One region of the Providencia manganoxydans genome, then DNA from elsewhere that is predicted to be linked to it. Evidence: predicted binding sites of a transcription regulator. Region 1 holds the regulator's gene; each other region holds the start of a gene.
What was found. Region 1 encodes LexA, which represses DNA repair genes until DNA is damaged. Its sites were predicted from a motif close to TNCTGTATGTACATACAGNA; they were not measured.
Positions count from the first base shown of each region.

Region 1 (7,707 bases):
ATTTTGGAGCTCGCCTCTCAAAAAAGCGCAAAGCCGAGTTATTAAGGAAAAAACGGTTGAAAAACTCACCGTAACCAAAGCTTGTCGTTTTATGAAAATCACTCGGCAAGCCTATTACAAACGTCAAGATACGTCTGATAAGCGGAAAAAATTAGATGCAATTATTGTTTGTGCTGTGAAATCTGAGCGAACAGTTCACCCTAGGCTTGGGGTGAGAAAATTACACTTTCTTTTGAAACAAAAACAATTAATTATTGGTCGTGACCGATTATTTTCTTTGTTGAGAGAACATCGCTTATTAGTGCCTAATAAGCGGTCATATCATCGAACAACATTGAGTCATCATCGATTTCATCGACATCCAAATTTAATTAAATCAGGGTTTATCCCTTCACAACCGGAGCAACTGTGGGTTGCTGATATTACGTATTTATCCACACACGAAGGAGATACTTATTTAAGTCTGATCACCGATGCTTATTCGCGAAAAATAGTGGGTTATCATCTTGATGACAATATGAAAACAAAAGCCGTCAAGAAATCATTTGTACAAGCATTAAAAAAACGAAGTTCAACCACGACCTTGATCCATCATTCAGATCGAGGCTTACAATACTGTTCGTCGGAATATCAGGAAATCCATAAAAACATAATATTCAATGTTCTATGACGGATGGCTATGACTGTTATCAAAATGCATTAGCAGAGCGAGTCAATGGGATATTAAAAATGGAATATTTGTTAATAAAGCCGAGAAATTTAGAACAGGCTAGGAGGTTGGTTGAAGAATCAATACAGATTTATAATGAAAGGCGACCTCATTTATCATTAAACTATAAAACGCCCGATGAGGTTCATCGAGCATTTTATACCTGAAAAGTTGTCAACCTATATCAGGACTAGTCAGGGAATATGAATAGTATTATGCCCCGTTTTATTTCTTTATACCCAAATCGCTAGTCTTGTTTTGATTTCTCGCTCTCTTTTTCCGCAGCGCGCTCTTCTGGCTGGCTAACGCTTTCGATAGTTAGACGTATTTCTGGTGACATTAAGCGAGCAATCACTGCGTACAGTTTTTTCGCATTTGCCGTGAAAATATCATTATCATCATTATCGATATAGCCTTCTTCGCGTAATGTTTCTACTAGTGTTGAGAATACGGCTTTATCAAAAAACTCAGGCGCGTTGATGCCATGCAATACAGAAAGACGCTGAGCTAACATACGGCTCTCTTTTTCTAATGTATTACGGCTAATTTCAGGACTCGCATTGAGCAGAGATAATGTGATGGCATAACGCTGCAAGGTTTCGCGAACCCCGGCGGCTAATAGCTGTAATGGGCGGATACGGCGTGGATTTAATACCACAATATCGTCTTCTTTTAGACAGACTAACTTTTGACTGGTTAGTTCATCTATCAAAGTGTCAACCACTTCAGTTAGCGACTCACTGTTATAACGCATAAACAGCTCAGCTTTGAGGAATGGGTAAATTTGCCCAACCTGATAATGGATCTCTTGTCGGCTGATACGTTCATTGTGCAGCAGAATACTGGCAATAAGTGAGGGGAGTACCAGCAAGTGATGGATATTGTTACGGTAGTAAGTCATCAAAACGGCATTTTCTCGAGGGAGAATAATGATATCCCCCATGCTGTCTTTTTCAACTTCGAATTTATCCATTTGTAGTGCGTGCTCTAACAGTTGCTCAGCCGTTTTATTTGGCGTGGTAGCATCTGCGGTATAAGGCGCATTACGCAATAGTTGTAGATAGCATTCAACTTGCTCAATTAATTGTTCACGAGTTAATGAACGTTGACGTGAAGCGAGTAATGCGGTTGAGCAAAGGTTAATTGCATTTGCTGCTGCTGCATTATTGATATTGACCATAATGTTATCAGCCAAACCACTGACAACAGGGTTTAACCAACTTGGACGCTGTGGCTCAATAGGGTCAATGGAATCACGCCAATGAGGCACGTGCTTAGTTAAATATTGGGTGAGCGATATCGGTTGACCAAAGTTCACATAGCCTTGACCTAAGTTACGTAATTTACGTAGGCCACGGATCATTGAGAAAAAGCCTTCTTTTTCTTTTTCTGCGCCACGTAACTCTTTGGCGTAGGTTCCCACTTCCATAACGTGCTCATAGCCAATATAAATTGGCACTATGGTGATAGGACGAGAGTCTCCACGTAGCATGGCTTGCAAGGTCATCGATAATGTCCCTGTTTTAGGTTCAAGCAAACGACCAGTACGGGAGCGACCACCTTCGACAAAATATTCAATCGAGTAACCACGTGCAAACAATTCACTCAGGTATTCGCGAAAAACAGTTGAATAGAGCTTATTTCCTTTAAACGTTCGGCGAATAAAGAACGCACCAAGACGGCGGAAAATTGGCCCAGCAGGCCAGAAATTTAAGTTAATACCCGCTGCAATATGCGGTGGAACCAGCCCTTGATGGTAGAGAACATATGAAAGCAGTAGGTAGTCCATATGGCTACGATGGGAAGGGACATAAACGATTTCATGGCCATCTTGTGCTAATTGGCGTACGCGCTCTGCGTGCTGAACGTTGATCCCTTGATATAAACGGTTCCACGTCCAACCAAGTACTCGATCAGTCAATCGTACAGCTTCATAAGAAAAGTTAGCCGCTATTTCTTCCATCATACTCACAGCATTTTGCTGGGCTTTTTTCAATGGTATTTTTTTGCTGCGAGCTTCGTCTTCAACCGCTTTTTCAATTGCTTTTGAGGTCAATAATTTATTGAATAGCTCTTGGCGTACAGGAAGTTTGGGGCCGACAGCCGCAAGACGTTGGCGTGAGTAATGAATGCGTGCAACACGTGCCAATTTATTCGCGATAATGGTATCTGTACCATGCTCTTGTGCCATTAATCCCATCGAGACAATCGGTGAAAATCGCACAAAGCTGTCTCGCCCAAGCCAGATGACGGCGAAGAATTTTTGAATACCATTGAGCAAACGTAATGGCGGTGCAGGAGTATGCCCTTCACGTTCACGCCCAGGAGCACGACCAAACATGACAGACGCAGGCAATAGCTGAATGTCGAGATTCGGATTACTGCGATGTAAGTCTAGGTAGGCATGAAATATTTTTACCGACTCTTTACGCGGATCTGGGGAGTAGTAGCGAAAGACCCGCGGGCCATCATCAATAAAGACGTAAGCAGGTAATTTAGTCCCGTTGATGTCATTATCGACTAAAGGATCAGGCAAGCCGATAGATAAGCATTGGTGACGTAATGTTAAAAGGTCAGATTTTGAATGGTAAGGCAACACATATAATGTGGGCCGAGTCGTGTCCAGCTCAAGCTCTGAAATTGGGTCCGTTGGAATTAATTTACTCTTTACCAGTAATTTAAGTGGTAAATTCAACGTGTTGTAATATATTTTACGCCATAGTGACATAAATGATTATAGCCTCTTGTTAACAATGCTTTGTAAGCATACCAGAAATCAACGGGTAAATCTGTTACTGACAGTTAACTTTGACCGCAAAAAATGATGAACGTTTGTAAGTTTGAGGAATAAATATGGCAAACCAAACTAAGGGATTCACCCGTGTAATTAAGGCTGCGGGGTATTCTCTTAAGGGATTAAAAGCGGCATGGGTGCATGAAGCGGCATTTCGCCAAGAGGCGGTAGCTGCGATCTTTGCGGTAATTATTGCTTTATATTTGGACGTCAGTTATGTCGATCGGCTATTACTGATTAGTTCTGTTGTGCTGGTAGCTATTGTAGAGTTAGTTAATAGTGCAATTGAAGCGGTTGTCGACCGTGTTGGTAGTGAATACCATGAATTATCGGGACGAGCAAAAGATATCGGTTCGGCGGCGGTATTTATCACAATTGGATTGGCGCTAGTTATCTGGGCTACAGTATTGTGGCAGCGTTATTTTGCTGGTTAGTCTTAAAGTGTCGGTTAGTCTCGATAAATGTGGCACTTCCGTGATTTAAGTGTTTCAAATCTTCATTTACCTGTATATACTCACAGTCTGACTGTATAAACAAACAGGGGAACGAGATGAAAGCACTGACGGCTAGACAACAGCAGGTTTATGATCTGGTGCGCGATCACATTTCTCAGACGGGTATGCCACCTACACGCGCTGAAATAGCAGCAAGCCTTGGTTTTCGTTCGCCTAATGCGGCAGAAGAGCATCTTAAGGCGTTAGCGCGTAAAGGGGTTATTGAGATTGTTTCTGGTGCTTCTCGCGGTATTCGTTTACTGCTTGAAGAAGAGAATGATACTCAAGGGCTTCCTCTGATTGGCCGTGTAGCTGCGGGTGAACCATTATTAGCTCAAGAGCATATAGAGAGCCACTATCAAGTTGATCCAGCACTTTTTAAACCACATGCGGATTTTTTACTGCGTGTGAATGGTATGTCGATGAAAGATATTGGTATTATGGATGGTGATCTGTTAGCTGTTCATAAAACCCAAAATGTCCATAATGGGCAAGTTGTGGTCGCACGAATTGAAGATGAAGTAACGGTAAAGCGTTTTAAACAACAAGGTAATCGTGTCGAATTAATCGCGGAGAACGCTGAGTTTGCACCTATTATTGTCGATCTACGCCAGCAAAACTTCACGATTGAGGGGTTAGCTGTGGGGGTGATCCGTAATGGTGAATGGTGCTAAGATTGCATCGTAAAGATGATTAAAATGTTGCTGGCAGATTGTACCCATTAATGTTTTTGGGGATCTGCCCGCGATATAAGTGTTTATTTTTCAATTTAAAGCGTGATGGGTAGGAAAACGGATGGTTTAATATAGCCTATCAGCCTATCAGCCTATCAGCCTATCAGCCTATCAGCCTATCAGCCTATCAGCCTATCAGCCTATCAGCCTATCAGCCTATCAGCCTATCAGCCTATCAATAGCTCTTTTTTTAAGTTTTTTTCTTTGTTTTTACTGAGGGCTGTTGATGATCATGATCGCAATGTTGATGATCTCGGCAATTCACGATTTCGCTGCAAGCTTGGCATACCCCATGATTTTCTACCACAGTATGACGTAGCTGAAATTGATTTTGTTTGGCTAATTCTAAAATGGCAGCTTCAATTACCCCACAATCACTTTCGGCGACACTGCCGCAATGATCACAGATTAACATTACTGATATATGACTCGGGTTATCAAAATGATGGCAAATAACATAGCTATTAGTGGATTCTATTTTATGAATAAAGCTTTGTTCCATCAAAAACTCTAAAGCACGATAGACAGTAGGGGGTTTAGCTTGTGGTTCTACTTCACGGAGCAGGTCAAGTAAATCGTATGCACTGATGGCTCCGTGTTGTTTAGCTATCAAACGTAAAACAGTTTCTCGCTGCGATGTGAGCCTAACACCTCGAGCTCCACATAACCGCGCAGCCATTGCGAGCAACTTTTCTTCATTCATTTTTTTCATGGTCGAGAGCCCTACTCAAAACTGTTATTGCTGTTGAGGGTAGTCTACCATAATTTAGAAATATCTAGGTAATCCTCGCATTTTTAATGAAAGTTACCAACAAGTTTTAGTTCTGTTGCTTGCCACTCAATAATTTGATTTAGAGATGGTATAACTCAATTTGGGGAAAAGGTGCCTTATTAAGCCAAACTCATTGAGCATCAGGGCATACTCCATTAACAGTGGATGAATCAAATAGTAAGCAACATGAATTCTGTTCGGTCGTTTGTCATAAAGCGATATCAGCCAAATTATATAAAATATGAGCGATAACTATATTCATTTATGTTTGATATTAGGTTGGATATTAATTTTGTATCAATAAGGATTATACAATATATACTCGTCATACTTTAAGTTTCAGCGTTGTTGACTACGTTCACTCACGCCCGTCACATAGTGCTCTATGCTCCTGGCGATTCGTTCACTTGTCGCCTAGCTGCACCTCGAATTATTTAGAGTATAAAAGTTAATATTAACGTTCCCATTTATACTAAGTCAACTTTAGTGACTAATGAAACAGTTATTCCTAGTATATTTAGTAAATGAATTATCCTTGCTATGGTTACACTAAAATAGTGTGCTTATTATTTTTTCATGTTGCTAGTATTTTGATTTTTTACTTTTCTACGTAACAAGTAAAAGATGAGTAAGCTTCATCTGTTAGAATATAAATATCATCATCCATTTTAGTAATGCTAACGTAGTAGTTTATCTTTTCTTCTTCTAACTGAATAAAGTTGGCAAATAACTCTTTTGGCACATTATCTGAGTTTGTTATAGATAGTTGGCTAATATGTATGGAATAATGATGATTTTTATCAATTGATTGAAAGTTAAAGTATATAGCTCTATCTAAGCGATAAAATACATTGTTTTGTTTTATATAGCCATACATCTTTATTCTACCAGTATTATCATTGTCAATGAGAATATTGGTTTTTGATTTTAGTATCAAGCCTTCATCTGTTCCGTTATCTTTTATCCATAAAAGTTCTGAATGACACATATTAATATTATGGCTTTTTTGATGAAGAAAAACTGCCGTAAATAAGGCTGAAAATACAGCAAGCAAAGATAATAAAATATACTTTTTCATTTAAATTCTCTGATCATTGATCGAGACACAGTCATATTGAGTATTTTTTTCTTTACAAATACTGATAGAAAGGTTTTTATCAGCAGGCTGCATATTGTTGGGTTCTGAAAGTAAAATGATGCGTTTCGGCTGATTACAATCAACATTATATTTATCAAGTTTTCTATTGATAAAATCGAGATGATCTTTAGATGAATTTTCAGCTAAATGAATGGGGATCTGAATAATACATTGAGCTCTTTGGTTCACTGCAATGTAGCCATTCATTTGCATACTGGCATCAGAATCTTTTATAAAATGAAAAGTTAACGTTAATGAAACAGTAATAATTGCAATTAAAATGAATAAAACATAATTATTTCTAATGTTTTCTTGTTTTTTTACTGGTTGAGTTAATGCGGTTTCATTCTTATTTTCTTGGGCAACAGTTAAGAATTCATGAATTTCAGCATTTTTGTTTATTATGCTTTGATTATCATGTGTTTTATTAGGATCAATACTGTTCTCATCGTGATGAACAATATTGGTTGATTTGGGTTTGTCACCATAATGTATAAATTCCTCTTCTGGTAAGCTAGATACACTATTTTCTTGGGTGATTATTTCTACTGTTTTACAGTCAAAGCGAAAACCTCTTTTAGGTACTGTAACAATAGATTTTGGATCAATACCAATAAGTTCAAATTTTTTCTTATTTCACTAACATAGGTGTTTAAGTTATTGTTTGAGCCTACTAATCCATGTTTTTCCCAAACATTGGTAAGTAAATCATCTCTGGTCGCTATTTGGGACTCTTGATTTAGAATAATTATTTCATTCAATAAGCGGGATGCAGGCTTTGAAAGCTCAATAAATTGATCTGTCTCATTATTTAAAAAAATGAGACACTTTTCAGTCTCAAAAATAAATTTATTATTAATGAGATAGTTTTTGATCTTTGTCATAAATGTAGCTTGCTCTCTCTAATTTTAACTCTAGAAAAATTTGATTTTTATAATAAAAGGAAAAAAACGTTTTAATGGAAAAATTGTTAATTTATATGTTTTTTTATAAATATTTGTAATGCATATAGTTTAAATAGGGATGCAATTAACTTTAAGTATTGAGCTATGAGCTTTTTTGAATC
Region 1 is NZ_CP067099.1:543,608-551,314, forward strand. Features, by position in the region: partial or broken gene JI723_RS02340 (IS3 family transposase) at 1-876, shown strand, start outside; gene plsB (glycerol-3-phosphate 1-O-acyltransferase PlsB) at 957-3,437, opposite strand; gene JI723_RS02350 (diacylglycerol kinase) at 3,563-3,937, shown strand; gene lexA (transcriptional repressor LexA) at 4,054-4,671, shown strand; gene zur (zinc uptake transcriptional repressor Zur) at 4,922-5,443, opposite strand; gene JI723_RS02365 (FidL-like protein) at 6,102-6,581, opposite strand; gene JI723_RS02370 (hypothetical protein) at 6,582-6,854, opposite strand; gene JI723_RS02375 (winged helix-turn-helix domain-containing protein) at 7,187-7,525, opposite strand.

Region 2 (7,707 bases), 1.4 Mb from region 1:
TCTCTTTATTTTTTTACGACGTCAATGGAAAAAATAGAAGCTCAACCCCTTATATGCTAAAGCTTCTATCTGATGATCAGTTTAAAGTGGTTTACGTACACTTAATAGAAACAACATTGGCCGTTCTTGCTCTTCTTCAAGTAACGGATTTTCTGCAATTTGCGCAGCTGTAGGCCCCCACTCATCTATTTCAATGATTTCAAAACCAGTTTTAACCAACATATTTATCCAACTGGATAACTTACGATGCTGTTTTATTACCCCTTCCGCAAACCAGTCCATCCTTCTATCACCTTCTATCTGATATTGATTTACAGGCCATGATTTATATCCTTCATTGTCAACACACCAACCTTGATGGATAGCCGCAGTAAAAATAGGATGTTCAGCAGAAAATACAAACTGGCCGCCAGGTTTAAGTGACTGGAAAACAGTTGAAATTAAAGATGAAATATTTACGATATAATGTAGTGTCAGCGAGCTATATACTAAATCAAATTGTTGTTTAGCTAACGAAAGTGTTTCTAAATCGGCTTGTTGATAAACTATATTATCATCTTGAGTAAGCTCGATCGCTCTTGCTAACATTTTACTGGATAAATCAAGTCCAGTAACCGATTTTGCCTGTTGCACACCCGCCCATCGGCAAAACCACCCATAGCCACAACCAAGGTCAAGCACGTTTTTAGCTGAAAGAGAGGGGAGTAATTGTTGCATTTTTTCCCACTCTGGCGCACCTGCTAAGCCATGAATAGAGCGAGGTAACGTTGCATAACCGGCAAAGAACTGTGGATTATCATAAATATTTTGTGACATGGTTAACTCCCTCGTTTATATGGAGTTATTATATGAATAAGTATAATTAATCATCAACTGCGTTTTTAGATACGCTATTCTCTTACTTGCGTTCATCTTGTTGATTTTTATCTTCTGCTGGGAAACCAGTAAAATAGATACCAATAATGGTGATTAACCATCCTACCTTTTTACTATTAAGAACTTGGTTAAATAGATTCATAACAGCCCCAATAAATTTATTTTTATCCTATGCACACTATCATTATTCATCATACTCAAATATTCTATTTAGCTATATTTACACAAATTTCAGTCTTTGTTGGCTGATATCGCGTTACTTTATCAATAGGAACTTGTTTTGAATCACTTCCGCCTTGCAACTCCACAAGATATTGATGGCTTAATTGAGATTGACAGTATAAAAACCCACGAACGTGCACTAAAAATTGCTCAGTGGGTAGCAGATAAAAATTGTTATTTAATTGAACAAGAAACACAAATTTATGCTTATGCTGTTTTGCATTATCACTTTTTTGATTTTGGATTTATTGAGATGTTGATGGTGAGCAAGCAATTTCGGCGTCTTGGTTTAGGCGTTGAGCTGATTAATCAGCTCAAACTCATTTGCACAACTAGCAAACTATTTACCTCCACTAATCAATCTAATACAGCTATGCAAGCCTTGTTAAATCATACACAATTTTTAGCTAGTGGAGTCATTGAAAACCTTGATGACGATGATCCTGAATTAATTTATGTCTGCAAATTAATAGATTAATTCACCAATAGACCGATTATTATTGCTATAGCAATGCAGGATCCATCACCACATCGGCAAGTTTTTGATTAAATTGTTGGTAAACTTGCCAATCAATAGTGGTTGGAAAGCTCAAAACCTCTAATTGATGTGGTGCAAACTCGGTATGGTAACTTGGATGAAAATGCTGATACTCATTTTGCTTAAAACCACAGTGCTGATAAAAACGTAATCTTTTTCGGCTTATTTCATCTATAACAGGGTCGATTTCTAAAATAATATTGTTCACTTGCTTACTCAGGAGTTGCAATATTTTTTGCCCATATCCATTACCTCGTAGATTAGAAGATATGGCAAAGTGCTCAACATAATAAAAATCATTAATTTTCCAGCACTCAACAAAACCTATAAATACCTCGTTCTCAGTAAAATAGTATAAATAATAATCTTGATGATTAAGGATCAATTGCCGCCCTTGAAAACTTCTTTTTTCATAAGCTGGAAATGCTGAATCATAGAGGTGATTGATATTGGCTATTTCTAACGTATCTTTACTACTCAGTCTTTTTACTATCAACATTACGTGCTAAACCCATTCTTATTTCGTTAAATAATGATGGTTAGCATACCCAAACCCAATCAGCTAGCAACTGGTTTTTTTTAATCTCATCAACAAGCCAATATCTTAACTTACTGTTTTTAATTAAATAAATTAACAGCCCCTCCATTATATTTTAGATGCCTTTCAAATTATAAAAAATATTATCATCCAGATATTGACTTTATCCCTCACTCAATTTAAAAATACTGTATATCAATACAGTATTGAGTTGAGGTGAATATGTTACGCATTGAAATTTTATTTGATAAAAATGCACCACAAAAACCAAGTGATGTGATGCTGCAAGCTCTAGAGGCTGAAGTCGCACGGAAGCTTAGTCCGCAATATCCCGATATGGTCACTCGCGTTGGTTTTAGTTCAGGTCAACGCATTAATATTTCAGGAACTAAATTAGCGCAAGATAAAGTTCGCATTGAAGAAATATTAGAAGAAATTTGGATGGATGATGGCTGGATCCCTGAACAAAATCCAGAGGAATAGCCCACACATTCAATACCAATGAAAGGAATGTGAGGTCATTAACTCAACATTCCTTTCATTATCAATAGATGCTTTAAATTATAATGATAGTCTAAAATGTATACCTAATACCGCCTAGACCTACCCAGCCTAAACGTTGTTCAGTGAGCGAACTTTTTGCTGCATCGCCAACAAGGTAATAAGCGCCAATGCCGGTATAAAGGATCATATTTTCATTGACGTTATAATTTAAAATCGCGCCGCTATGAATATCTTTAAATCCACTACCTGCATCGTACTCATTAAAACGTGAGCGATTAGCTTGTTGTTTAGAAACACCAAAATAGGCTTGATTATATGCTTTATTTCCCCACACGGTAGCCAGCGTATATTCAACATCCCACTTATCATTTATTTGATAGTAGCCTATCCCACCTAACTCTACATTCACCGTTCGACCAATATCACGACCACCATATTTACGATCTGAGGTTGCCATATCAACAGATGCGTATAATTGGTAATCCTTTATGCTGTAATTAATTTCCGCACCGACGGTCATTGAACCATCAAGATCCCCCATTCCTTTGAGATCTTCATTTTTACTTCCCAAAATACCAATTTTTTCATCACGACCTGCGTCATAACCGATTCGGCTAGAAAAAGTCAGACTTTCTGTTATTCCTATTGCCCACTCAACCCCCTCTAAACCTATGCTGAATACACCATAATCATCAGAAATGTACCCATAATTCAAATCAATCAGCGGTGAAAACAAATATTTACTTGATCCTTCATAGGCTGGCATAAAAGAAGCTCCGCCACCTAATACCAAAACACTTTCTCCTGCCATAGAGCTACTAAGCGGCAATAGCCCTACAACAATCGTTGCTACCGTTTTCAATCTTTTCATTAATAAATCCTAGATTATTTTATTAATATATTTTTTTACGAATAAAAGTTCTAATTTCTTTTATTGGGTTAAGATCGCTTTTTATTCCACCCGTGATTTTTCCAGTGGTAATACACTGCTTCTCTCTTTTACAGGTATTAATTTCTTTCAATGAAAGCATTGATAGTGATGTTTTTGATGTATGTTCAATATTTTTCCCGACTAAAACCGACGCAATGGAAATAACCATCACAAAAATAGGGATCTCAATTAGTTTTAATTTCATTTTCTTTATTCCAATAACTGAGTAGGTGCTAAGATAATAATCTTATTCATATTTCTTACCTTAAAAATTGGTTAAACCAACCTTAAGGATTTATTAAAGACGCCATTAGTTTTGTCGGGTTAACCTCTATATAATTCGAGATGCCGCTAAGCAATAAGTTAGTGAGGCGCTGACAAGATGAAAAACTGTGTGACGGGCACGAATAGACATCGTTTCTATCCACAAATGAAAAGTACGACAAATTAAAACATGACGATTATAATCGTTAATAAATGACTACCTATTGATACCGCGCTCTAGGTCTATAGAGGTGATAAAATGAATATCTTATTAGTTGAAGATGATCTTCAACTAGGCAAAGCGCTATGCCGTGGTTTAGAGTTGGCTGGCTTTAACCCGCTATGGGTTCGATTACTTTCTGACGCAAAACATCAATTAAATACACGTAATTTCGACTTGATGTTATTAGATTTAGGCTTACCTGACGGTGATGGCAATGAAGCATTAATCGCCTGGAGAAATTCGGGCCAGTCAATTCCAATTATTATCCTAACCGCTCGTAATCAAATGGATAATTTGGTAACTAGCCTAGATTCCGGTGCGGATGATTTTTTAACTAAACCATTTGCAATGCCTGAGTTGATTTCTCGAGTCAAAGCAGTCAGCCGCCGTATGGCTGGGTTTTCCTCTGAAATTTGGCAACTGGATAACCTCCAACTAAACCCATTAAACCATCAAGTATCACTGAATGAACAATTACTATTACTTTCAGGTAAAGAATATCAATTATTATATGAATTGGTAAAAAATGCCGATAATGTGGTGCGTAAGGCCGATCTCGAACAACGCTTATTTGGGCTAGATGATAAAGTTGAAAGCAATTCTCTCGAAGTCCATATTCATAATTTACGCCGTAAAATAGGTAAAGACCGCATTATCACGATCCGCGGTATTGGTTATTTACTCAAAAAAGAAGCGCAACCAAGTGAAAGTTAAATCCTTTTTTATCTATACTTTTTTCTTACAGATAAGCTCTGTCGTTTTATTGTGGGCGCTATTTGTTGGCTGGCTACAATTTTTCTATCTACCGGATATTGACGATGACTTTAATCGCCAACAAAAAATAGTGACTCAGGGTTTTGCGGATACGCTAGGTGCGGTATCTAACAATCCTGAATATTTTGACCAAATCGCTACCTCATTACAAAAAATGTATACCGATGCGATGGAGAATGGATTAGAGGTATCTTATAAACCTTTCGTTGTCGTTCGCAATAGCAAAAGTGATGTCCTTTATCGTAATAGTGATGAGATTAATATTTCAGCTGAAACGACATTCGAACATTTAAAAAAACAATACCCTGAATGGCATTTCACTGTTGCATGGAATAATACACACACTATCCAAGTGATCTTAGGTGAATCCTATTTTGATCGCAAATCGATAATCGGCAGTCCGGCTGAAGGGACAGCCATTCCCTTATTATTTATTTTAGGTCTTATGCTGATTGCCATCATTGTTACAGCTTATTTTAGCTTACGGCCATTAAGGCAAGCGGCAACCATTATTTCCAGCCGTCAGCCCGGTAACCTAACGCCAATAGCAGTAAAAGAACAATACAAAGAAATTCGCCCTATTATTACAGCAATTAATAATTTAATGTCTCGTGTTGATTCTGCGAATCAACGTGAAAAACGCTTTATGGCTGATGCTGCCCATGAGTTAAGAACTCCGATTGCCGCGGTTATTGCTCAACTCCATTTGCTCATGCAAATACAAAATATAAAAGAAAAAGAAGAAATTATTAAAGATATGCAGGCGACATTAAATCACGCAGCATCATTGTCCCACCAGCTGATTGATTTAGCACGCTTAGAAGCTGAAGATTTTCCCTTAAACAAAGAGCTCATCGACTTACCCGCATTAATTTCCCATATCACCTCATTACATGTACCACATGCAATTAACCAGAACATTGATATTGAGTTACAAAGTCCCAATAGTGTTCTAATTACCACCGATAAACTAGCCTTAAGCACCATTTTTACTAATTTGCTAGAAAATGCGATTAAATATAGTGATAAAAAAGGTAAAATCAAAATAACCATTAAGGACTTAACCCCTTTTGGAGCCACGATCACAGTACAGGACAATGGACGAGGAATACCCGATGAAAGTCGCCAACTTATTTTCTCTCGTTTTTATCGAGTACCTGGAACAACCGAAATTGGTAGTGGACTTGGACTTTCAATCGTACAAAATTTAGCAACCAAAATTAATGCGGTGATCCGTGTAACCGACGGCTTAGAGAAAAAAGGTGTGGGTTTCATTATTGATTTACCTTAATGTTGATATACTTTATGTTTCTACGTTGATATACCTACACATTGGGTGATTAAAATTTAGATAATAAGTATTCACTGAAGGAAAACACATGTCACAAGCTCTGATTATTATTGACTTGATTGAAGAAATAGTCGGTAAAAATGGTTTATCAAATACCAGCTATCAACAAACTCAAGAACGTAATGTGATTGAAAAATCTAATCAAGCAGCTGCTTATGCCCGCGAGAACGATATTCCTATTATTTGGGTCAAAGTTGGCTTCGCGGATGATTATCATGATATCCCTGCTGGCTCGCCAATGTTTAATCGCGCAAAAGCATTGGGGGCATTAAAACTCAGTAGTGTAGGTTGTCAATGGGTCAACGAATTAGATGTCCAGTTACGTGATCTGATTATGATAAAAAAAGGTGTTAGTGCCTTTACAGGCAATAAATTAGATCATTGGTTAAAGGAAAATAATATTAACCACATCTTGTTTGGAGGAGTGAGTACATTAATGGCAATTCAGAGTAGCGCCCGCTTGGCTCATGACCTCGGTTATCAAGTAACTGTCATTGATGAACTTTGTGCCGCAGCAACCCTTGAATTACATCAACAAAGCTTACAAGCACTCCAAGGAATGGCCACAATATCTTCACTATCAGAATTTTTGCAAGGGAAGATTAAATAGCCTTCAAACTTTATATTCCTTTCTCAAAGCCAGTGAGTTAATACTTCTGGCTTTCCTACAATTGAGTTATCCATTTAAATCAAAAAACATTAACTATCTATCTCTATCTTAAACTGACCATGAATTTTGGTTTCCTTCGCAAATCAGTTCAAATCCCAACAGATAAAACTCTAAACTAGAGCAATAATTCTACAGATGCGCCATTTATTGATTCAATTAGTCATGTTTAACGATAACAGCGAGTATTAGCAATAGGTATTTTTTATTAATTTTGTGAAATAGTTATTGAATTACCTACTAATGGTCTATATTTTTAGCATTAATTCTAATCACCCTATTCAATCACTCTTTATTTGATGTAAGGGAGTAATTTATTATGCTTAATCTCAATCAGAACCAACTCAAAAATCTTGCCGAATCACAGTTAAAGGGCCATAGAACCATTATTTATCTAGTTGCCTTGCTATTGTTAGTCGGGGGCGTAGTTTGTATTACTAATCCCATCGTATCAGGTATCGCTTTTAGCTCGTTAATTGGTGTCATGTTATTAATCAGTGGCGTTGCCGTAATTTTGAATATTGTTTTCAACCGCCTGTATGCCAATGTTTCAGTATTTTTTAGCTTAATCGCAGGTATTGCCTATCTTATCTTAGGTTATGCGTTTATTACTGATCCACTACAGAGTTTGCTATTTCTTGCGGTATTTGTAGCTGTGTTATTTATTATCGGTGGGGTAATCCGTCTCTTTGTTGGTGCTAAGTTATTTAGCTCAGCGGCGGGGATGATGAATATATTGATCGGTATCTTAGACTTTATCATTGCCTACATGCTACTTAGCGGTAACGCTCAAACATCAATTACCCTATTAACATTATT
Region 2 is NZ_CP067099.1:1,922,223-1,929,929, reverse strand. Features, by position in the region: gene JI723_RS08530 (DedA family protein) at 1-37, shown strand, start outside; gene JI723_RS08525 (class I SAM-dependent methyltransferase) at 82-816, opposite strand; gene JI723_RS08520 (GNAT family N-acetyltransferase) at 1,157-1,576, shown strand; gene JI723_RS08515 (GNAT family N-acetyltransferase) at 1,602-2,135, opposite strand; gene JI723_RS08510 (DinI-like family protein) at 2,397-2,657, shown strand; gene JI723_RS08505 (MipA/OmpV family protein) at 2,749-3,549, opposite strand; gene JI723_RS08500 (hypothetical protein) at 3,572-3,814, opposite strand; gene JI723_RS08495 (response regulator) at 4,133-4,810, shown strand; gene JI723_RS08490 (ATP-binding protein) at 4,800-6,161, shown strand; gene JI723_RS08485 (cysteine hydrolase family protein) at 6,250-6,831, shown strand; gene JI723_RS08480 (DUF308 domain-containing protein) at 7,208-7,707, shown strand, end outside.
Region 2: JI723_RS08510 (DinI-like family protein) is a predicted target of LexA. The motif match lies at 2,361-2,380, and genes of this name have one in related genera.

Region 3 (7,707 bases), 2.1 Mb from region 1:
ATTAGGATGGTACTTATTGAATACTGGAGCACGACAAAGTGAGTCATTATGTCTGATAAGCAAATCCCTCTTTCTGTGTTAGATCTCGCGCCAATCATTGAAGGTTCTTGCGCTAAAGAAGCTTTTTCTCATTCATTAGATTTAGCTCATTTAGCTGAGAAACAAGGTTTTCATCGCTACTGGCTTGCTGAACATCATAATATGACAGGTATTGCGAGTGCGGCAACTTCGGTTTTAATTGGTTATTTAGCCGCTAATACGAAAACGTTGCATTTAGGCTCTGGTGGGGTGATGCTACCAAACCATTCTCCTCTGGTTATTGCTGAACAATTTGGCACATTAAATACCTTGTACCCTAATCGGATAGATTTAGGTATTGGTCGAGCTCCGGGCAGTGATCAACAAACGATGCGCGCATTACGTCGTCATATGAGCAATGATATTGACAATTTCCCCCGTGATGTTGCTGAGCTGGTAAATTGGTTTGATGCCATAGATCCTAAACCGGCTGTTCGACCCGTTCCCGGCTATGGTGAAAAAATCCCAGTTTGGTTATTGGGCTCCAGTTTATATAGTGCACAACTTGCGGCTCAAATGGGCTTACCATTTGCATTCGCTTCACATTTTGCACCTGATTTATTATTACAGGCACTTCATGTGTACCGTGAAAATTTTAAGCCATCACAAAGGCTAGAAAAACCTTATGCAATGGTATGTATTAATATTATTGCCGCAGATACTATCCGTGATGCTGAATTTTTATTTACCTCAATGCAGCAAGCCTTTGTGATGTTACGCAGAGGTAATCCATCACAATTGCCACCTCCTGTACAAGATATGGCGAAAATTTGGTCTCCAGCAGAAGAGTATGGCGTACATCAAGCACTAGGTATGTCTCTAGTGGGTGATAAAGCAAAAATTCGTCATGGACTAGCTTCTGTGTTACGCCAAACCCAAGCTGATGAAATTATGGTTAATGGCCAAATTTTTGATCATCAGGCGCGTTTGTACTCCTTCGAACTCGCAATGCAAGCAATGAAGGAGTTAGCATAATTATTTGGCATCGCGCGTCGTGATTTTACCAACAGATTACTGAGAGAAATTGCGGGAGGACGTCCTCCGCGAGGCTTGGTCTGCTTGGTAATAAAGCATAAGTTTAACCGCTGTGCTACCACTGCTTAAGCTAATATATTCGTCATCTTTCAAGTTACAGGGCTTTTGTTTAAGTATAAGTGACTGCGCTCATAGAGTTTATAGGGGCACTCTATACTGAGTGGGGCAGTCACCATATAGTACAGAGCCTATCTCGATAAAAGTAATGAAAAGCTCAATGTTGTCATACAAATGACAACAGGTGCGATTAATGTATTTTGGGTCATTTCTCCTTGGTCTCTTCTGGCTAAGAGGAGAAATCCAAGGAGTTTGGTTTTGGGCGATGCCTTGTTGGTTAAACACAATAACTAATGGGGCTTTTTTATTTTAGTTCACATAATGTTTGAACCGAAAAGGAGCAAACACTCACACAAATATCATCAAAAAATGGCTCAATAAATTTAAAATTGTTCCGACTCTCTTACCTATCAATGAATGCTTTTATAAAGATCTATGGTGTCAGAAATAATAAGAAGATAACCCAGATATATCTGGGTCATAGACGGCTTAACAAGCGATTTGTGGGCGTTGAGGCTCTAGAGGGGGAAGGCCGTGAGCAGCACGAGCGCGGTCACAGGCTTCGTTATGTATGCCATCAAGCCATGATTGTTCAAATTCACGGCATGGTGTTGGCCTTTGTGTATAGATAGAACAGGAAACGCATTCGCCTATGTTGCCTGACAAGGCAGTACATCGGGTATTGTGTTTCTGGTTAGTCCCTTTCATTGCGCTCATAAACGGGGTTATTTGTTCGGTGAGTTCTTGAGGAACAACACCGCCCCCACTTTCACTTTCGGCCCAATAAAAAGAGACTCGGAAATAAGCGCAGCATGCACCGCAGCTTATACAAGGGTTATTGACAGGATCAGTTTTTAGTATATGAATATTTGTCATATATAAAACCACTAACAATTTTGATAATAGAGACCCGCAGAAGACGGGCTGACGTAACATAGGCAGGAGGCCCAGAATCGTTACTCAGGCGATATTATCTTACGTACTATTAACTATTGGCAAGGTTTTTTAGACGTTAATCCTGTTATTTATAATTATCCGTACGATAAATAAATTTAATTAAATTATTTTGACAACAAAAAAGCCTGCTTTAAACAGCAGGCTTTAAAAGTTGAATAACACTGAGGGTTAGACGTGTTTCAAATCACCATCATCCTCTTGGTTAAAGATAGCTTTATCCGTTTCACCCATGAGTTGGCTGGTAACCGTACCAGCAGTCATAGAACCACTCACGTTCAATGCTGTACGACCCATATCAATTAATGGCTCAACTGAGATTAGTAAGGCAACGAGTGTTACAGGCAGCCCCATAGCTGGTAGAACAATCAGTGCAGCAAAAGTCGCACCGCCACCCACACCAGCAACGCCAGCAGAACTTACAGTTACAATACCAACTAAGGTAGCAATCCAGAGCGGATCAAAAGGATTGATCCCAACAGTCGGTGCGACCATCACAGCGAGCATCGCAGGATAGATACCGGCACAACCATTTTGACCGATTGTTGCACCAAATGAAGCTGAAAAACTTGCAATAGATTCAGGTATACCAAAGCGACGCGTTTGTGTCTCAATGTTCAGTGGGATACTTGCTGCACTTGAGCGGCTAGTAAATGCAAAAGTTAACACTGGACCCGCTTTTTTGAAAAACTTAATTGGGCTTAAACCGGTTACCGCGATAAAGATGCCATGGATAATAAACATTAATGCAATAGCGACATATGAAGCGATAACAAAAGTACCTAAATTAATGATGTCTGACAGGTTAGAGCTTGCGACGACTTTGATCATTAACGCCATCACCCCATAAGGTGTTAAACGCATCACCAAACGTACTAATTTCATTGCCCACGCTTGTAATACATCAATCGCAGCTAATGCTTTTTCGCCACGTTCTTTATCATCTTTGAATAGTTGTAAGGCTGCAATACCTAAGAAAGCAGCAAAAATAACCACGCTGATAATTGAAGTTGGACTTGCACCAGTCAAATCAGCAAATGGATTTTTAGGAATAAATGATAAAATCAGCTGTGGAACAGTTAGGTCTGAAACTTTTCCAACATAATTACTTTGAATAGCATCTAAACGAGCGGTTTCTTGTTGGCCTTGTACCAAACCTTCAGCGGTTAAGCCAAATAGGTTAGCCATTAAGATACCAATCAGTGCCGCAATAGCTGTGGTTAATAGTAGCGTAGCGATGGTTAAGAAACTGATCCTGCCTAAAGAAGAGGCTTTGTGTAGGCGTGCGACAGCACTCAATATAGAAGCAAAAACCAATGGCATGATCACCATTTGTAATAGCTGTACGTAACCATTACCAACAATATTAAACCAAAGAATGGAGTCTTTAACTGTTTGATGACCATTGCCATAAACTAGGTGTAGCACGACACCGTAGGCAACACCGAAAACTAAACCAACCAATACTTTTTTCGACAGGCTCCAGCCCTTTGCCCCGAGTTTTGCTAATAGTATCAGTAGTGCTATAAAGACAAGCACATTAATTATTAAAGGAATATTCATTCCGAACTCCAATCGCAGTTTTTGAATTATGTTATTAGCGTTGCAACCTTAAAGGTTATAAGGGATTAGCTCATCCTAACAACTGGTTATATGTTATCAGTAGATAAATGACAATTCTTATACCGAAAAGTAATAACTTATGATGATTGATGCTTACAGTATATTACAAAACTGACACTTATGCAGAGTTATGCATATCTATTTGATTGTGAATATATTTTATAATGCCTTCAAATTGGCCATATAAATCAAAACTATAACTAGCGGGTAGCGAAAAAGCACAAACTGTCAATGCGATAGCAATAAAGCGTTCTGCACGTTTATTTGATTTACTGCGCAAGATAGGAAAACAGAAACGTATAGGCAGCGGCCATAAGAAAGGTACCCCCGAAGGGGTTAGCATATCGGCGATTAAATGGCTGATATAGCCAAGTAAGAAGGCTTGAAGTAAATCACTGGGAATTGGCCATTGTACCGCAAGCCATTGATAACATGTTATAGAAAGCAACAGCCAAGCAATTAGACTATGAGTAAATCCACGATGCCCACACAATTTGGAAATAGGTAATGACAAAATACGCAGCAACCGACCCGGTATAGAAGAAGGGTGATCGATATCTGGTAATAGTGCGCCGAGTAACGCGCCAGGCACCATATGCAGCCAATCACCTTGAGCAAGCTCAGGCGTTAATTCTAACTTATGTGCCATTACTAATGAGGCGACAGAAAATAGCAGGTGCCCTTCAGCGGTCATGGTGGATAAATTACCATCTGTTTATCTATACAGTTATACGGGCAGTATAAAGTGTTTAAAAAGAATATGATAGGGCTAAAAATGAAAAAAACTCTTAGTTATTAGTCGATAACGTTAGAGTTTTATACTTTTGTGCTCTATCCCTATCGATATGTGATAGGGATGAGTAAGAAAGCAGCGAATAGGGCGATTAGCGTAGGTATTTTTCAGTCAATTGCTCAAGTGAAGATAGCTTCACATCAGCAAGCCCCCAGCGAGGGTCGTTAAAGTGTTGTTTATCAGGAACAACAATCGAACGCATTCGAGCGGCTTTAGCTGCTATCATTCCATTAAATGAATCTTCTAACGATACACAATGAATTGGTTTGGTTTCCAATAAAGCAGCCGCATTAAGATAAACTTCAGGGTGCGGTTTGCTGTGAGGCAGCTCGGCCGCAGAAACAACCGCAGAAAAATAATCTCGAATTTCAAATAAGTTTAGGACTTTTTCTAGCATGTATTGTGGCGATGCAGAGGCTAATGCGATACGCAAATCCATTGAGCGGCAGAGATCAAGTGCATGGTGCACGCCTGAAAGAAGGGGACGCTGCTCTTCAACAAGCCCAATAACACGGTCAATGATCATCTGCTCGACTTGTTGAAGAGTATGGCCTTGCCATGGTGAAGCGTGGTACCAAAGTTCAACCACATGGTCGATACGCAAGCCTAATGTATCAGGCAGTTTGTCGGCAACGGAAAGGTCTAAACCTAGTTGACTAAAAACTTCGTGTTCAGCTTGTGCCCAAAAAGGCTCCGAATCAATCAGTAAGCCATCCATATCAAAAATAACGGATTGGATGGATAAGTTATGGTACATATCAAAACTCCATTCATAGCGTTTTTTAAGCCAACTTGAAACTGCTAGCCTTTTAGTGAGACACCGCATTGTAGCAAGTCAGCAACTGATTATATATATTTGAACATTTTTCTTTGTTAATAGCTTAGGAATTAATGAGTTAAATAATCTGAAAATCATTATCTGAGGAATATTAGCCAATGTAAATTTGGTGGCTTCTCAAAAATTCAGTTATGATTAGTTATAAAAAAAATTTTTGAGGGTTAATAATGAATTACCAGACTGCAAGTTATGTCGCAATCGGCAAGCGTATACTCGGTTGGATTGTTTTTCTTGTAGCATTAATTTCAACTTTAGCTTCATTGGTAAAATTGGCGGGTATGAAAGGATTAGAAGGTGAGGGGATTAATGCAGTAGCCAATGATTTTATTAAACTAATGGCAGAAATGACACGGCAAAGTACACCATTTTTGAATATGTTTTGGAATAATTCTCCTGTACCTCATGTCAATGAAGGGTTTTCAGGTGCAAATATTGGTTTTATGGTGATCTTTATTTTTATTTTTGTTGGCTTAGCGTTGAGTGCCTCAGGCCTACGTATGTACCGACAAATTAAATTTATTCGTGAAAGCCTTGAAGATCACGTTATTTTAGAAAAAGCCAAAGGTAATGATATTTCAAAAGAAGAGCTTGAGGCAAAAGTGACTATTCCTCGTCATACTATTTTCACCCAGTTCTTTATTCTTTATTTTTGGCCAATTGTATTCGGGATTGCGATTTACTTTGCTTTGAAATTATTGAATTGGTAAATCATCAGTTTATTGGCCCAGCAATTGTGTTGGGCCAACGTATCAATTATTTCCCATCAAGTAATTCATCAATAATAGAGCGTGCATGCACGTAACTCTTTTCAAGGCCAAAGATATTTGATTGGCAAAGTAAGTAATAGAGTTGGTAAATAGGCTGTCTTTTAATAAATCCGGCAGGTAGCGGCCATACGCTTTGGTAACCATCAATAATTTGGATAGGAAGCTCGGGGTATAGCGGGAGCATGGCGATATCACACTCTCTGTCTCCCCAGTAGCATGCTGGATCATATAACAGCCCATTATTCTCAGCAGTCATAGCACAGTTAGCGGGCCATAAATCACCATGCAATAGTGATGGTTGCGGTTGATGACCGGATAGCTTTTCTTTAACAACATCAACGATCCGTTGGATATCACCAAATACCATGCCTTTTTCTGCTGCCAATTGTAATTGTAAGCCAATACGCTTCTCTGCAAAAAAAGAGCTCCAGCGTTTTTCCCAGCTATTTGGCTGTACGATAGTGCCTAGCATGGTATCAAAATCGAACCCATAACTCGGTTGTTCCTCCCATTGATGGAGGTGAGCGAGTTGTTGACCAAAACGCCATGCATTAGTTGAATCGAAGTTTTTGAGGGGAAAGTATTCGAGAAGCAGGAAACTATGATGTTTATTACTACCCACACCATAAACTTTTGGGACAGTGATCGTGTTACTTTTAGCAAGCATTTCAAGTTGTTCGGCTTCTTGCTTAAACAAAGGTAAAAACTCACGCAGGTTTTGTTTTACAAAGATGGTATGTTGACCATAATCGATTTTCATCGTGTGATGAATATCACCGCCAGAGAGAATTTCTTTGTTATGAAATTCTGCTTCACCTAAGTGTTCGCTTAATAAACGATACATTGCTTGCCACATGACTCACCTCGCTTTGCTTTGGTCTTCACTATACTCGTCATACTTCAAGCTACAGGGGGAACTACGCTCAGCTAGTTGTTTTCTATACTCCTCCATCTATCTTCGCTTCTTGCCTACCTGCAACTCGAATTATTTAGTATATAACTCGATTCTATAGTGACAGTTTGGGAATTAACAGTAATAATTATTTAAAAAGAAGAGCCTATCACGAAATCAGTCACTTAGTTGAAAGCTAGTCTGGAAGTAATCATGAAGACATTACTTTTAAATTCTATTGATAAGTAATCATAATTAAATATTTAAATACGACTATCATTTGAATTTAATATTGAAGTCGCATTTAATCAAATAATTACTTATTGTAATTAATATTATTTGCTATATTTTCAATTGAATATAATTAAATTATTTTAAATCATAATTAGAATGTAATTATTTGATATTTATTCTTTGCCATATTTAAATTTGAAAGAGTAATGAAAATGAAACAAAAAATTGAAAATTATACAGGTCCAGCAGCAGGCTGGGGAGCCGTGAAAGCCGTCGCAGAAGCTATTCGTGGTCAAATGAATGTGAGTCACGATGTTATTGCTATGTTTGAAATGAACAAACCAGAAGGCTTTGATTGCCCTGGCTGCGCATGGCCTGATCCGAAACATTATGCTTCATTTGATGTATGCGAAAATGGTGCTAAAGCGATGTCATG
Region 3 is NZ_CP067099.1:2,674,205-2,681,911, reverse strand. Features, by position in the region: gene JI723_RS12030 (luciferase-like monooxygenase) at 49-1,053, shown strand; gene JI723_RS12025 (YkgJ family cysteine cluster protein) at 1,660-2,046, opposite strand; gene JI723_RS12020 (L-cystine transporter) at 2,296-3,687, opposite strand; gene JI723_RS12015 (metal-dependent hydrolase) at 3,866-4,441, opposite strand; gene hxpB (hexitol phosphatase HxpB) at 4,632-5,297, opposite strand; gene JI723_RS12005 (YniB family protein) at 5,546-6,085, shown strand; gene JI723_RS12000 (fructosamine kinase family protein) at 6,132-7,001, opposite strand; gene JI723_RS11995 (FdhF/YdeP family oxidoreductase) at 7,484-7,707, shown strand, end outside.
Region 3: JI723_RS12015 (metal-dependent hydrolase) is a predicted target of LexA. The motif match lies at 4,457-4,476, and genes of this name have one in related genera.

Region 4 (7,707 bases), 530 kb from region 1:
ATTCACTGTATATACTTGAAGTATAACGAGGATAGCCTCAGTTTTTGGGGCTATCAGTTGATAAAAGGGGGAGCGAGATAAGGTTTCCCCTTTGTGTTTTTAGTTAAAAACGAATAAATTGGCTGACTCGTTAATTTTTTACAACCTCGACCGGCTGCTGCCAAACTGAACTAGTTTGTCAATAGTCTAAGTACCTAGCGTTATGGTACTTATGATTGAAGCAGAGAAAAATATGCTGAACAAAAAAGTCATTACACCAGTACTGCTATTCGCAGCGACACTCTTTTTGACCGCTTGCGGTGGGCCTGAACAGGCAAATCTACAGGGTCAGACAATGGGAACCTACTATTCCATTAAATACGTTACTGATTCTTCATCTCCAAGTAGTGAATCGATCCAAGCAGAGATTGATAAACGCCTTGAAGAGGTAAATGATCAGATGTCAACGTATCGCCCTGACTCTGAACTAAGCCGCTTCAATCAATCAAAAGAGGTTAATGTTCCTTTTCCTGTGTCGGCTGCAACAGCAAAAGTTGTTAAAGAAGCAATCCGTATTAACGAATTAACTAATGGTGCATTAGATGTGACGGTAGGGCCTTTAGTTAATTTATGGGGGTTTGGCCCTGAAGGACGTGTAACAAAAGCCCCTTCGGCTGATGAATTAGAAAAACGTCGTGCTTGGGTCGGAATAGAAAAATTATCTGTACAGGGTAATAACCTGATTAAAACTATTCCTGAATTGTATGTCGATTTATCATCAATCGCTAAGGGCTATGGTGTTGATGTGGTCGCTGAGTACTTAGAATCCGTTAAGATCAATGATTATATGGTTGATATTGGTGGTGAGGTACGTACAAAAGGCAATAATGGTAAAGGTGCTCCATGGCGCATAGCGATTGAAAAGCCAACGACTGATGGTGTAAATCAAACTGCTCAAGAAGTCATTGAGCCGGGGGATATGTCAATTGCGACTTCGGGTGACTACCGTAATTATTTTGAGCAAGATGGTGTGCGTTTCTCTCATACAATTGATCCAAAAACTGGCATGCCGATTAAACATAACTTAGTGTCGATCACGGTATTGGCTCCAACCTGTATGAGCGCTGATGGCTTATCTACAGGGTTAAATGTTTTAGGACCAGAAACCGGTTTTGCTGTAGCGGAAAAAATGAATATTCCAGTATTTATGATAGTGAAAACAGAAAAAGGGTTTGAAGAGCGCTATACTAAGGCATTCGAACCATTCTTACAGAAGAAGCAGTAACACTAGGGGGATAGGATGCTAAATGTTTTTATTGCAGCGTTTATCTTGTTCCTACTGGCATTTTTAGGCATGTCACTTGGGTACATTATTAAGCGTAAAAGCATTCAAGGTAGTTGTGGGGGGTTAAGCAGCATAGGCGTTGAAAAAGTCTGTGATTGCCCTGAGCCTTGCGATGCACGTAAAAAGCGTATGGCACGTGAGCAAGCTCGCCAAAAGATGTTGGAAAAAAACCGTATTATCTAAAATATTTAATTATTATCTTATAACCTTAGCTGTATTGGTGACAGTTAAGGTTATATCTTCACGTTTTTATCGAAATATTCTCTTGATTGTTTTGGTATTAAATTTTTTAATCCATTTTTTTTAGAGACATTGAGCATGTACTGGAGAATGGGAAAGCAACATACATTCTTTGAGAATCACCATTTACTCCTATAATAACATTTCCGTTATCTTCCTTTTTTATATTACATTTTAAACGGCTTGTATTGTGCCAAATTTCACCGTTTGCAGTGGTAATTGTCACGTTCCAATAGTCATCATATTGTGGCGTATAAATAAGGGTATAAGCATTATGTATTATTTGTTTATCTTTAATATCATACTCGGTATGGCTTGTACCTAAATGTAAAATTTTATCATGTGTATGAGTTATTGAAAAAGATTTTAGGTCACTGTTCCAAAAATTTTCTAATGTTACGTTACCTATAGGTGCTAATTTCATTATGACTCCTAATACTGGCTTTTTATATTATGATATTTTAATTTCTTTTAGAGTATATTTTATTTTATGGCGTTAATTATAAAGATTTAATATATAATTTAGCATTATTATATTATTATATTATTATATTATTTAATTATCATTTTTAATGACTATCAATTAAGTATTATTATTGGCTTTTAATGATAAGGGTTTTCTAATAACTATTATGTGATTGTAAGAGGGGAATATTTTTAATCTATTATTATCTTGAAAATAATTACAATGTTTTTTGATTTTTAATGAAAATAGTATTTTATGTTCCCTTCTTAGAACCAAGTAAGAATAGTATTATATACCTACATGGGAATGTAATTTTCTTTTTGTATTATAGGTTTACATTTAATATAAAAGGCTTAATTTAGTTACACATTATGAATTATCAAATGTAGCTTAATTAAGCCAAAAATAAATTTATTTTTTAAATAGTTGTGGTGAATCAACCATCACGGCATCAGCACCAATTTCTTTAGCAAATTGATAGTCATTGATGTTATTAACACCAAATAAAACTATGTATGCGTCACCATTTTTTCTAAAGCAATCAATCGCTTCTTTATCCCACGATAAGGTTGCCGGTGAACGTGCTTCGCCAAGCGTGTATTTTTCAATCACTTCAACTTTTCTATGTAATTCAAATCCATACCAACGCTTTTTAGATGCTTCTTCAGTTGATGTTGAACATTGATGATTCATCGTATTATTGGCTAGTAGTGTGCGAGTTTCATCACGGCTTTCAAAGGTATTAATGCGATCAGAGCGTTTCGCTAAAGCTTTTATAAACGCATTGTTAGTTGAATAAAAACGGGTGTTGTTAAAGGCATTAGTTTTTTCTAACAGAGTGTAAATAGCTTCTGCTTGGATGTCTGGATTTGCATCAGGTGATTTTAAATCAATATAAAATTCAGTATCAGGATATTTTTTAAGAACAGATTCAAGCGTAGCAATGGTTGTTTCTGCTAATGGCAATTGGATATTATTTTTTTTATTAAATTGATATGCCGCATTGATTTTGTTGAGTTGTTTGGCTGAGTAATCAGATACTACACCGTTCTTATCGGTTAGCGCCTTGAGTTCACTAGGTCTATATAAAACAACTTGATTATCTTTAGATAACTGAACAGTTAACCAAATAATATCAGCTTGATTTTCTTTTGCTAACTTAATGGCATAAAGGGTATTTTCAGGGGCGTCAGCGGTACCGGCACGATGTGCCACGATTAATGGTGATTGAGCAAGTGCGCTGTGGCTGGCAAGAATAAACAAACTGAAAACCATCCCTTTTTTTAATTGTGGAATCAACGTTTTTATCATATTGGCTACCTATAAAAATATTTGTTTTCTACCCGTCATTCTTCAAGTGACAACATCTCCATTAAGTCATGGTGACTAAGTTCATTCGCATTAGTGACATACTAATGTGCTAGTTCTTAGCGATTCATTTACTTATTGCCTAGCTGCACCATGAATTATTTAGAGTGTGAATAAAGCTAAATTAATTTTTTGAGTCCTTTTTGTAATACTTTTCTCAGTATTTGTATGCAATATCTCATCTAATTAGGACTAACTTTGTTCGAGAGCACTTCAATCCGTAATTGTTAACAACCCTTCGAGGACAGAGAAGTTTGACAGCGATATGTTTCAATCAGATGAACATATGATTATTGTTGAATAACTTAGCTTTTTTGATTACGTAGTGGTGACGAGTTTATTTTTGTTGAATAATTGCGCATTAAAATAAAATACTGTATATTTATTCAGTTGTTCATTTTCTTTTGGTGAATTGCTGTGCGAAAAATAATTCATATTGATATGGACTGCTTTTATGCAGCAATAGAAATGCGTGATGACCCTAGCTTGCGTAATATTCCTATTGCCGTCGGGGGAAGTGCCGATCGTCGTGGGGTGATTAGTACCGCTAACTATGAAGCTCGACGTTATGGAGTACATAGTGCAATGTCTACGGCAGTTGCATTAAGGCTGTGCCCTCATCTAAAAGTTGTATCAGGCCGAATGGCGCTTTATAAAGAAACTTCTTTGCATATCCATAAAATTTTTTCTCGCTATACCGACCTTATTGAGCCACTTTCTTGGGATGAAGCTTATTTAGACGTTAGTCAGTGTGAGCTGCATCATGGTTCAGCAACCCTAATAGCTCAAGCTATTCGTCAGCAAATATTTGATGAATTGCAGCTTACGGCTTCGGCGGGGATCGCCCCAATTAAATTTCTTGCCAAAATAGCTTCTGATCTGAATAAACCCAATGGTCAATATGTTATTACTCCACAGAATATGTCTGAGTTCGTTCTTTCACTGCCATTGAAGAAGATCCCCGGTGTTGGCAAAGTTACGGCACAAAAATTGTTAGATATGGGATTAGAAACTTGTGCAGATGTACAACAGTATGATGTTGTTAGTTTAATAAAATCGATGGGGAAATTTGGACAAGTGTTGTGGGAGCGTTGTCACGCTATTGATGAACGTGCAGTTAACCCTGAAAGGCTACGCAAATCTGTTGGGGTTGAACGTACATTAGCTGAAGATATTCATCACTGGGAAGAATGCCTGCCATTACTTGATAAGCTTTATGAGGAGTTAGAGCTAAGATTGACTAAAGTTAAGCCTGATCGTCGTATTGCACGCCAAGGGGTAAAAATTAAATTTAATGATTTTCAGCAAACAACCCAAGAACATGTTTATCCTATATTAGATAAGCAAGATTTAATTTTATTAGCTAAGCAAGTTTGGGAAAATCGCCGTGAAAATCGAGGGGTTAGGTTAGTTGGTTTGCATGTTACTCTTCAAAGCCCACAAATAGAAAGGCAATTGCTATTAGCACTTTAAGTAGGCAAAACACTCGCCTTATGACGAGCGCTTTGCCACTTAAAATTAGTTTTTAACTGGGATTGCTTTTAAAACAGCTGTCAATAATTTCCAATATTCACCGACACTCGCGATATGTACTCGCTCATCAGGTGAGTGTGCGCCACGAATGGTTGGGCCAATAGAAACCATATCCATATCAGGGTAAGGTTTTTTGAATAAGCCACATTCCAATCCAGCGTGGATCACCATGACATTAGGTGTTTTACCAAACAATTTTTGGTATGTCTCACTGACTAAATGCATGACTGGTGAGTCTGCATCTGGTTGCCAGCCCGGGTAGCTCCCCTCGGCTTTATACTTAGCCTGTGCAAGCTTACTGATTGATGTCAGCATGTTAACAACATAGTTTTTGCCGCTATCAATTAATGAACGAACTAAGAAGATCACTTCAGCTTGCTTGTCTGTCATTGTTACAACACCTTCATTAAGGGAAGTTTCAACAACGCCTTTTGCCACATCGCTCATACGGATAACACCATTTGGTGCCGCATTTAAGAAGAATACAAAGCGTTTTTGGCAGTCTTCAGTGAGAGCTTGTAGCTTTGTTTGCGTTTCTTCTAATAGCAGGACTAAATTTGGTTCAACGACGGCTAATTCATTTTTTAAGATACCTTCATAACGCGCTCTGAGTGCAGTTAATTCAGTCACTTTATCAGCAGGAACCGCAATAATGACATGTCCTTCACGAGGGATCGCATTACGAACGGTACCACCGGTAAACTCCAGCAGTTTTAAGCCAAGATCTTCTTGGTGTCCTGCAAGGAAGCGTGCCAGTAGCTTGTTAGCGTTGCCTAAACCTAAATGCACATCACCACCTGAGTGACCGCCTTTTAGACCTTTCAACGTCATGGTAAAGGTTTTATAACCTTGTGGGATGGCTTCACGAGCTAAATCAAAGGTGACTGTGAAATCCACGCCCCCTGCGCAACCCATGTAGATTTCGCCTTCTTCTTCTGAGTCAGTATTGATCAGTATGTCTGCTTGTAACCAACCAGCTTGTAGGCCAAATGCGCCATCCATACCAGTTTCTTCGGTCATGGTTAGCAATACTTCAAGTGGGCCATGTTCTACACTATCATCAGCTAAAACTGCGAGTGCAGATGCCATACCTACACCGTTATCTGCGCCAAGAGTGGTCCCTTCGGCGGTTACCCATTCTCCGTTGATATAAGGACGGATTGGATCTTTAGTAAAATCATGAACGGTGTCATTATTTTTCTGTGGAACCATATCTAAGTGAGCTTGTAAAACAACGGCTTTACGATCTTCATAGCCTTTGGTTGCTGCTTTACGGATCAAAATATTACCAACTTGGTCACGTTCTACGTGAAAACCTTTTTGTTTTGACCATTCAATAATATGTGTTGCTAGCGCTTCTTCGTGATGTGACGGATGGGGGATTGAACAAATTTTAGCAAAAATATCCCATAATGGCTGTGGTGACAGTTTAGCGAGTTCAGACACGTTAGATCTCCTAATACGACTTTGGTTATAACTCATTAGGCTTCAAGTAACAGCACCTTGCGTTAAGGTATGGTGACGGCGTTCACTGGCATCAGTCGCATACTGATGTACGCGACTCGCGATCCATTCACTTGCCGCCTAGCTGCACCTCGAATTATTTAGAGTATACATGTTCGAAATACTTTAACTTGCTGTACTAATTTGAAAAATAATAGCTTTGTTTATAGTAACCACTATAGTGTTTTTTTATTACTTCTAGTCGTTCACTCTTTTACAGTTTAGCTGTATCTCAAATTAGATAGAGCACAGTAATTTATTCTGTGAAAAAGGCATGGTGAAGTGATTCAAGCCATACAACTGATTATCTCAGCATACACCTTAATGCGATAAATAGTCAGTGTAAATGATATTAATTGATCTCAATTATCCGTTTTTGCTGGTTTTTAGCGAACCAAATCACTATAATCTCGCGCAACGTTTTTTTCCGCAAGACACATTTCAGTTTTACTCAGCTGTCGGGACCCAAATTTTATGAGCGAAAAATATGTCGTAACGTGGGATATGTTGCAAATACATGCCCGTAAACTCGCACAACGTTTACTACCTGTCGAACAATGGACTGGTATCATCGCTGTTAGCCGTGGTGGCCTTGTTCCTGGTGCGCTTCTCGCACGTGAACTGGGTATTCGTCATGTCGATACTGTATGCATTTCTAGCTATGATCATGATAACCAACGTGACCTCAACGTGATTAAGCGTGCCCCAGGTGATGGTGAAGGCTTTATTGTTATTGATGACCTTGTTGATACTGGCGGCACTGCTAAAGCAATCCGCGATATGTATCCAAAAGCACACTTTGTGACTATCTTTGCAAAACCAGCAGGCCGCCCATTAGTTGATGATTATGTTGTGGATATTCCGCAAAATACATGGATTGAACAACCGTGGGATATGGGCGTTGTATTTGTTAAGCCTTTGTGTGAGCAGGATAAGTAATCATTATTGTTTAGAGTATAAATAAAAGGTAATAATTGACGTTAGGATAGAAGAAATACCCTATTAACACATTATTACCTAATAAATTAAAACATAAAACGATATGATAGGGGAATGCGATGGCATTCCTTTTTTATTTAGCTCAACCAACAGGTTATCTAAATGACTCAACAAAATCTTTCCGAAAAACTGTTCAAGCCAAAAGTTAGGCAGACCGAAACATCGACACTGGTTTCATACTCTGCTTATAGCCCACCGATTATAAAAAGTCATTCTGCGCTCAGTGGTACGCAACATGCAGGCTGGTACCGAATGATCAATCGCTTAATGTGGA
Region 4 is NZ_CP067099.1:1,078,121-1,085,827, forward strand. Features, by position in the region: gene nqrF (NADH:ubiquinone reductase (Na(+)-transporting) subunit F) at 1-1, shown strand, start outside; gene JI723_RS04730 (FAD:protein FMN transferase) at 233-1,264, shown strand; gene nqrM ((Na+)-NQR maturation NqrM) at 1,280-1,507, shown strand; gene JI723_RS04740 (hypothetical protein) at 1,614-1,988, opposite strand; gene JI723_RS04745 (glycerophosphodiester phosphodiesterase family protein) at 2,442-3,341, opposite strand; gene dinB (DNA polymerase IV) at 3,816-4,871, shown strand; gene pepD (beta-Ala-His dipeptidase) at 4,917-6,377, opposite strand; gene gpt (xanthine phosphoribosyltransferase) at 6,909-7,373, shown strand; gene frsA (esterase FrsA) at 7,536-7,707, shown strand, end outside.
Region 4: dinB (DNA polymerase IV) is a predicted target of LexA. The motif match lies at 3,771-3,790, and genes of this name have one in related genera.